2 regions of the Rhizobium zaerense genome follow, and region 1 is predicted to be linked to the other one. Evidence: riboswitches for the same ligand, from Rfam matches in the RefSeq annotation. Region 1 holds a riboswitch; the other holds the start of a gene.

Region 1 (4,414 bases):
TCGATCGGGCGCTGCTCAACAAGGCGATCGAGTCAGGCGAAACCGAGCCGGAGCAATTGCTCGGCAGGGGCGTGCTCGCCTTTACCATCGACCAGGGCAAGTTCAGCCAGCCCTACCAGGGCATCGTTCCGCTCGACGGCACGACGCTGGAAGAAATTGCCGGCGTCTATTTCCGCCAGTCGGAGCAGATCCCGACGCGCGTCCGCCTTGCCGCGGCCGAGCTCTTCGATCGTGACGATGCCGGCAAGCCGCGCCATCGCTGGCGGGCAGGCGGCCTCGTCGCCCAATTCCTGCCGGAAGCGCCGGAGCGCATGCGCCAGCCGGATCTCCACGGCGGCGACGGCGACACCGGCAGCCGCCCGCACGGCGAGGACGACGCCTGGCTCGAAGCACGTTCGCTGGTCGAGACCATCGATGCCGATGAACTCACCGATCCGCTTGTCGGTACCGAGCGGCTGCTGTTTCGCCTGTTCCACGAGCGTGGCGTCCGCGTCTACGAACCGCGCGCCGTCTTCGACCGCTGCAGCTGCTCGCGCGACAAGATCAAGGGCGTGCTGAAGGGCTTTTCGGCCGAGGAGATCGAAGCCAGCCAGGAAAACGGCGAAATCGCCGTCACCTGCGAATTCTGCTCGACCACCTACCGCTTCGAGCCGGCCGAGCTTCAGCCGGCCGAATAGGCTTGGTTCGCGCGAATGGCTGCCCCTCACCCTAACCCTCTCCCCGTAAAAACGGGGCGAGGGGACGTGCCATACGAAAGGTTGGTGGGAAACGGAGAGGTCGCGACACGTCCCCTTCGCCCCGCAAGAGCGGGGAGAAGGTGCCGGCAGGCGGATGAGGGGCAGGTCTCAGCAATCTCCCAGAAGCCGGGCGTCGAAGACGTCTCAGAAACGTGGCGCTGACGGAAAATGACCTCTCAATTGTTGCGCCTCAGTTAAGCACCCGCAGCAGACCCGGGGAATCCAGCGAAAAGGCGGGGATGTCGACATCGAACATCTCTCCTTCGTCCGTTTCCATCTGGTAATGGCCGAACATCAGCCCTGAGGGCGTATCGAGCGGGCAGCCGGAAGAATATTCGTAGGTGTCGCCGGGGCCGAGCCGCGGCTGTTCGCCGACAACGCCGGGACCGGTCACCTCGTCCACCTGGCCGTTCTGGTCGGTGATGTTCCAGTAACGATTGACCAGCCGAACGGCTATGTTGGAATTGTTGCTGATGACGATCCGGTAACCCCAGACATAGCGATCGTCTTCCGGATCGGATTGCTCCTCCAGATAGAACGGCTCGACGACGACTTCGATCTCTCTTGTGAGGGCGCGATACATGCCTTGCACCTTAGTCAAGATATGTTACCCGTATCTTATAAGAGGCCCTGTCCGTCAAGAAACGGAACAATTATCATTGCTGAAACGGCTGTGATCCGAAAGGTTTTCGATCGTTAAGCCTAATTGTCAGTGTTAATTCCGTTTCGGAACGCCCCGGCGGGCAAACTTGTTCCCCCCGGCCTCACCTTGGTGAGATCCGGCCGAACCCGGGTGGGGTCCGGCCGCCATTGTCGATCAGGCCGAAACCTTGGCAAGCGCCCGCGCGAAATCCTCGATCAGGTCGTCGGTATCCTCGATTCCGGCCGAAAGCCGGACCGTGCCCGGAGAAATGCCGAGTTCGGCGCGCGCCTCATCCGTCAGGTTCTTGTGCGTCGTCGTCGCCGGATGGGTGATCAGGCTCTTGCTGTCGCCGAGATTGTTGGAGATCTTGACGATCTCGAGCGCGTTCTGCAGCGCAAAGGCCGCATCCTTGCCGCCCTTCAGCTCGAAGGCGACCAGCGTCGAACCGCCGGTCATCTGCTTGGCGATGATATCGGCCTGCGGGTGGTCCTTGCGGCCGGGATAGATCACCTTGGCGATCTTGCCTTGCTCGGCCAGGAAATCGGCGATCTTCGCCGCATTCTCGGTCTGCTGGCGCACGCGCAGCGGCAGCGTCTCGATGCCCTTCAACAGCGTCCAGGCATTGAAAGGCGACATCGCCGGGCCGGTATGGCGGAAATAGTCGTGCAGGTTCTCGTCGATCCATTCCTTGTCGGAAAGCACGACGCCGCCGAGGCAGCGGCCCTGCCCGTCAATATGCTTGGTGGCGGAATAGACGACGATATGGGCGCCGAGCTCCAACGGCTTCTGGAACAGCGGCGTCGCAAAGACGTTGTCGACGACGACCTTAGCGCCGATCTGGTTGGCGAGCTTGGCGACGCCTGCGATATCGATCACTTCGAGCGTCGGATTGGTCGGGCTTTCCAGGAAGAACACCTTGGTCTTCGCCGTGATCGCCTTTTCCCAGTTCGCCAGATCCCGGCCGTCGATCAGCGTGCAGTCGATGCCGTATTTCGGCGCCAGCGTCTCGACGACCCAGCGGCAGGAGCCGAACAGGGCGCGCGCGGCGACGATATGATCGCCCGCCTTCAGCTGGCAGAGGATCGCCGCGGTGACGGCAGCCATGCCGGAAGCCGTGGCGCGGGCGTCTTCGGCGCCTTCGAGCATGCACATGCGCTTTTCGAACATGTCGTTGGTCGGGCTGCCGTAGCGGGCGTAGATGAAGCCCTCCGTCTCGCCTTTGAAGCGGGCTTCGGCCGCCTCCGATGTCTCGTAAACGAAGCCTTGGGTGAGATAGATTGCCTCGGACGTCTCGCCATATTGCGAACGCAGCGTGCCACCGTGGACGAGTTGGGTTGCCGGGCGCCAGGTCTTGCTCATGCCATCACCTTCACATAACAAAAAAACCGGTCGCAAAAGCAGACCGGTTTCAACCCGGTCTTTTTAGCCACTTGTTTAACGTGGCTGCAAGCCGACCGGCCAAATCACCACGGGATAATTCTGCAATACTGCTGTTAGCTGCTTGCGTCAATTCCCCGAGTTTGGTTTTGTCGGCGGCAAATGATGGATGAGGCATGATGGCTCGCGAAACGGGAATTCTGGCGGATCGCGCGATCTCCGCGCTGTTCGAAACGGGGCGTCTGATCTCCGAACGGGAGCTGGACCGCGACCAGATCCAGCCGGCAAGCCTCGACCTGCGCTTGGGCGCCAAGGCTTTTCGCGTGCGCGCCAGCTTCATGCCCGGCCCCTCGCACCTGGTTGCCGACAAGCTCGACCGGCTGAGCCTGCATGTGATCGACCTCTCCGAGGGGGCGGTGCTCGAAACCGGCTGCGTCTATATCGTGCCGCTGATGGAGAGCCTGGCCCTGCCGGCCGACATGTCGGCCTCGGCCAATCCGAAGAGCTCGACCGGGCGCCTCGATATCTTCACCCGCGTCATCACCGATTACGCCCAGGAATTCGACAAGATCCCGGCAGGCTATTCCGGCCCGCTCTATCTCGAAATCAGCCCGCGCACCTTCCCGATCGTCGTGCGCCGCGGCTCGCGCCTGTCGCAGATCCGTTTCCGCGTCGGTCAGGCCCTGCTCGGCGAGCCCGAACTGTTGAAGCTGCATGAAAGCGAGACGCTGGTGGCCAGCAAGCTGCCCAACGTATCAGGCGGCGGCATCGCCCTGTCGATCGACCTCGCCGGGGACAAGGACGGCCTGATCGGCTATCGCGGCAAACATCACACCGCCGTCGTCGATGTCGACAAGAAGGCCGAGCACGACCTCTTCGATTTCTGGGAACCGCTCCACAGCCGCGGCCGCAACGAGCTGATCCTCGATCCCGACGAGTTCTATATCCTCGTCTCGCGCGAGGCCGTGCACGTGCCGCCGGATTATGCCGCCGAGATGACTCCGTTCGATCCGCTGGTCGGCGAATTCCGCGTCCATTATGCCGGCTTCTTCGATCCGGGCTTCGGCCACGCGCCTGCCGGCGGACGCGGCAGCCGCGCCGTGCTCGAAGTCCGCAGCCACGAAGTGCCCTTCATCCTCGAAGACGGCCAGATCGTCGGCCGCCTCGTCTACGAACACATGCAGGAAAAGCCCGCAAGCCTCTACGGCTCCGGCCTCGGCTCCAACTACCAGGCCCAGGGCCTCAAACTCTCGAAGCACTTCCGCATCTGAAGCGTTGCGTCAGGCGCGACTTGACAGCGGCCCCTATCTGTTGGAAATCTCGCTTCATCGCGGGTGTAGCTCAATGGTAGAGCAGCAGCTTCCCAAGCTGAATACGAGGGTTCGATTCCCTTCACCCGCTCCATTTACCCTCAGCCCGTTCGCCGCCTTTTCAAGGCACTTCGCGATCTTTTATGAAAAGGGTTGCGCGCAGGCATCGGCGCCTACAAGGAAACAGATGGCGCCTCGGCCGCGCGCAACCCCTAACTTCGCCTTTATCTGGTCTTACTGACGCTCATCTCAATTCCCCCAAATTGAGAACTCACGTAGTCGCCATGGCGAAGCTTTGCGAATTCGTCGGTGGCTTGTGCCGGTGCGCTCTTGAAAACGTACCATTG
Region 2 (4,414 bases), 730 kb from region 1:
GCAAGGTAGAATCGAACATGCAACGAAAAACCCCTCGCCGGCGGACCAGCAAGGGCTTCATAGCGCTCAAATTTGACAGTCGTGCGTCCGCAGCGCCGCGCGTTTAGAAACGCGCGGCGCTGGAGGATGCTCAGTTCTTGGTGAAGATATAATCCGTCTCCTGGCGCAGCACTTCGCCGGGGCGCAGCACTGCATTCGGAAAACCTTGGTGATTGATGGCATCCGGCCAGACCTGCGTCTCCAGGCAGAAGCCGGCGAACGGGCCGTATTTGCGCCCGCCGATGCCGGGAGCCGCGACATCGAGCTTGAAGCCGGCATAGAACTGCACGCCTGGCTCCGTGCTGCGCACTTCCAGCGACACACCGGAATAAAGGCTGCGGGCAAGCGCGACGCTCCGCTTGGCGGTACGCTCGCCCGACAGGCAGAAATTATGGTCGTAAAACGCTTGTTCACTGCCGACGAAACGCTTCATCGGCGCCATCTCGCGGAAATCGAATTCCGTGCCCTCGACGGGACGGATCTCACCGGTCGGCACCTGCTTTTCATCGGTCGGCAGATAATGATCGGCGGCTATCATGATGTCATGGCCAAGCGCATCTTCGCGGCCGTCGAGGTTGAAATAGGCGTGCTGGCAGACATTGGCGAGCGTCGGCTGGTCGCTGGTCGATTCGTAGATGATCGACAGTTCACCGTTGCCATGCACCCAGAAAGTCGCCTGGATGGTGCAATTGCCGGGATAGCCGGCGCGGCCATCCGGATCGACGATCTTCAGCACCACGCGGTCGACGTCATGCTCGACGATCGTCCAGTTGCGTTTGGCGATATTGTCGCTGCCGCCATGCAGATGCGTGACGCCGTTTTCATTCGGCTCGAGGTGATAGTCCTTGCCGTCAAGCGTGAACCTGCCGCCGCCGACGCGGTTGGCGCAGCGGCCTGGCGTTGCGCCGAAGTAGGACGAATAGAGCGGGTAGCTGTCGAAATCGTCGAAGCCGAGCTGCAGCGGCGCGTCATGTCCCTCGAGGCGCAGATCCTGGATGACCGCACCCCAGCTGATAATCTTGGCCGTCAGCCCGCCGCCTTTGATCTCGACCCGATAGACGGTCTCGCCCGCCTTCGTTCGCCCGAAAACGTCCCGCTCCAACTTATCCGACATGATCGACCGTCCATTCTATCTCTGCTGCAAATTCCTCAATTCGGAACCGATTTGAGGAATTTGCAGCGATTCAACATGTGCATTGCACGTCCAACGAAGACGCGCGGTTCTGTAGGCTTCAGGACAGGAACCTGCCCGCATTTGCTTCGATCCGCAACCGATGGATCGGAAAGAAAAGCCGCAGCATCGAGGCAGTGGCATCGGCTCGCGGCGCGATCGGCAACGGTCAGAGATCCGTGCCGATCTCTTCCACATCAAAGGGCGTCGTCTGATAGATTTCGTTGATCCAGTTGCCGAACAGGAGATGCGCATGGCTGCGCCAGCGGTTCTGCGGCGCAAGCGCCGGATCGTTATGGGGGAAGTAATTGTGTGGCATCTTGATCGGCACGCCGGCGTTGACGTCGCGGAAATATTCGTCGGAAAGCGAGGTGGAATCATATTCGACATGGTTGAACATGTAGAGCCGCCGGCCCCGCTTCTCGTGCACGAGGCACACGCCCATCTCGGCTGATTCCATCAGGATCTCCAGACTTTCGGATTTTTCGATATCGGCGCGGCGCACTTCGGTCCAGCGCGACACCGGCACTTCGAAATTGTCGGAAAAGCCGTTGAGATAGATCGAGGAAGGTTTCAGGTTCCGATGGCGGTAGACGCCGAAGGCCTTCTCTTTCAGCTCGTATTTCGGAACGCCGTGAAAATGATAGATCGCCGCCATCGCGCCCCAGCAGACGTTCATCGTCGAATGGACATTCGTTTCCGTCCAGTCGAGAATCTCCTGCATCTCCGCCCAATAGGTGACGTCCTCATACGGCAAAAGCTCGATCGGCGCCCCGGTGATGATGAAGCCGTCGAACTTGCGGTGCTTTACCTCCTCCCAGGTCTGGTAGAAGGCAAGCAGATGGTCCTCGGACGTATTCTTCGCCTTGTGGCCGCCGATGCGGATGAGCGACAGCTCCACCTGCAGCGGCGAGGCGCCGACCAGGCGGGCCATCTGCAGCTCGGTCTTGATCTTGTTCGGCATGAGGTTGAGCAGCCCGATCTGCAACGGCCGAATATCCTGACGGATCGCCAACGTCTCGGTCATCACCCGCACGCCCTCCTGAACCAGGGTTTCGAAGGCGGGCAGCGTATCGGGGATCTTGATGGGCATTGCGGTCACTCGATCAAAAACAAAAACCGGCGGCGACAAAAATCGCTACCGGTCCGCACGCGGCCCTTTAGCGACTTTTTTAACGTGGCTGCAAGCCGGCCGGCCAAATCACCACGGAGGCCTTAATTAGACCCAGTCGAATTGCGAATCAACTGGCGAATGCATGCAGGAGAGACTCATGCAAGCATCATCACACTTTAATGACTGATAGAATCTGTTGATAGACCGGTAACGCCACCATGTTATTAATGGGAGCATGGGCGGTGTGGAAAAGCGTAATGGCAGATAAAATCGAGAGGGGGCCGGGCATCCGAAGGCAGGATAGGGTAGGGTATGATCTCAGCCTGACATATCGCCTCGGCGTCATGTTCTCAGCATTCTGGAATTCGGAAGTGCGTGGCAAGGTGCTGTTTCTGGCGACGGTGCTGATCCTCGTCATACTGGCGACATCCTATGGCCAGGTGATTTTGAACGAGTGGAATGCTCCCTTCTATGATTCGCTGGAGCGCCGCGACCTCGGCGAATTCTTCCACCAGCTCGAAATCTTCGCGATGATCGCCGGCACACTGCTGCTGCTCAACGTGCTGCAGGCCTGGCTGAACCAGATGACGGCGCTCTATATGCGCGAAGGCTTGTCGCGCGATCTCGTCGACCAGTGGCTGAAGCGCAAGCGGGCGCTGCGGCTCGCTTCCAGCGGCCTGATCGGCGTCAATCCGGACCAGCGTCTGCATGAGGATTCCCGCAACCTCGCCGAAAGCACGACAGGGCTGGTTCTCGGCCTGCTGCAGTCGACCATTCTCCTGGTGAGCTTCATCGGCGTGCTCTGGGAGCTTTCGAGCGGCTTCATCTTCCGCATCAGCGGCCACAGCTTCTCCATTCCGGGCTACATGGTCTGGGCGGCGATTTTCTATGCCGCTTCCGCCTCGGTGCTCAGCCAGGTCGTCGGCCGCAAGCTGGTGAAGCTCAATGCCGATCGTTTTTCGAAAGAGGCCGAGCTTCGCTTCACGCTGATGCACGCCAACGAAAACATGCCGGCAATCACCGTTGCCCGCGGCGAGGAAAACGAGCGCCGGCGCATCAACACCGATATCAGCTCGGTGCTGAGGGTCGTCAAGCGGCTCGCCATGGCCAATACCAATCTTACCTGGGTTTCGGCCGGCTACGGCTGGCTGGTGATCGTCATCCCGATCATCGTTGCCGCCCCCGCCTATTTCTCCGGCGGCCTCACCCTCGGCCAGCTGATGATGTCCGTCGGCGCCTTCAATCAGGTCAACACGGCGCTGCGCTGGTACGTTGCCAATTTCGGCCCGATCGCCGAATGGCGTGCCACGCTGATGCGCGTCACCGATTTCCGCCAGGCGCTGGTCGAGATGGAAGAGGACTTCAACCTGAAGAACAGCATTGCCTATGAAAATGCCGCGCCCGGCACGCTGACGCTGAAGGATGTGGTGATCGTCGCGAAGATCGGCGAAGACATCGATGAATGCGGCGGTTTCCGCCTGCTTGAAACCGATGTCGTGATCAAGGCCGGCGACAAGATCATGATCAACGGCGATCACAGCGTCAACCGCAAGCTGCTGTTCCAGGCCATGGCCGGCCTCTGGCCGTGCGGCAGCGGCACGATGGGCCTGCCGCCGATCGACGATATGGTGTTCGTTCCGCAGGTTGCCTACGTTCCCGGCGGTTCGCTGCGCGAGGCGTTGGCCTTTCCCGAAAGCCCGGAGAAATACGAGAACGCGGCCATCGAGGCGGCCCTCGAAAAGGCCGGCCTGCATTCGCTGGTCGCAAGGCTCGATACCCGTGCCCGCTGGGACAAGCTGCTCGACAGCGACGAACAGAAGGCGATTGGCTTTGCGCGCCTGCTGCTCGTGCGCCCCCGCTGGATCATCTTCGAGGAAGTCCTGGAAGGCATGGAGCCGGAATGGCAGGAAACAATGGCCAAACTGCTCACCTCCATGCCTGAAAGCAGCATGATCTATATCGGCCGCTCCGAGGCTTATCTCGAGGCACTGAAGCCGCGCGTGCTGCATCTGCAGGCGCTGCCGTCAAAATCCGAGGAATCGCCGCCTGTCGTCCAAGCCGGCGCCAGCGCCAGTGCCGGCACAGCCGCC

Evidence for each region. Region 1 has a riboswitch for S-adenosylmethionine ahead of ACS4RR_RS24100 (O-succinylhomoserine sulfhydrylase). Riboswitches for the same ligand answer to the same signal wherever they lie in the genome.
Region 2: another riboswitch for S-adenosylmethionine. It lies ahead of metA (homoserine O-acetyltransferase MetA); the one in region 1 lies ahead of ACS4RR_RS24100 (O-succinylhomoserine sulfhydrylase).

What each region holds. Positions count from the first base shown of each region.
Region 1 is NZ_CM132690.1:4,875,643-4,880,056, reverse strand. Features, by position in the region: gene ACS4RR_RS24110 (Hsp33 family molecular chaperone) at 1-677, shown strand, start outside; gene apaG (Co2+/Mg2+ efflux facilitator ApaG/CorD) at 928-1,320, opposite strand; gene ACS4RR_RS24100 (O-succinylhomoserine sulfhydrylase) at 1,555-2,739, opposite strand; SAM riboswitch at 2,782-2,860, opposite strand; gene ACS4RR_RS24095 (2'-deoxycytidine 5'-triphosphate deaminase) at 2,934-4,028, shown strand; tRNA gene ACS4RR_RS24090 (tRNA-Gly) at 4,088-4,161, shown strand; gene ACS4RR_RS24085 (DUF995 domain-containing protein) at 4,292-4,414, opposite strand, start outside.
Region 2 is NZ_CM132690.1:666,779-671,192, reverse strand. Features, by position in the region: gene ACS4RR_RS03240 (aldose epimerase family protein) at 131-1,153, opposite strand; gene metA (homoserine O-acetyltransferase MetA) at 1,380-2,303, opposite strand; SAM riboswitch at 2,351-2,428, opposite strand; gene ACS4RR_RS03230 (ABC transporter ATP-binding protein/permease) at 2,543-4,414, shown strand, end outside.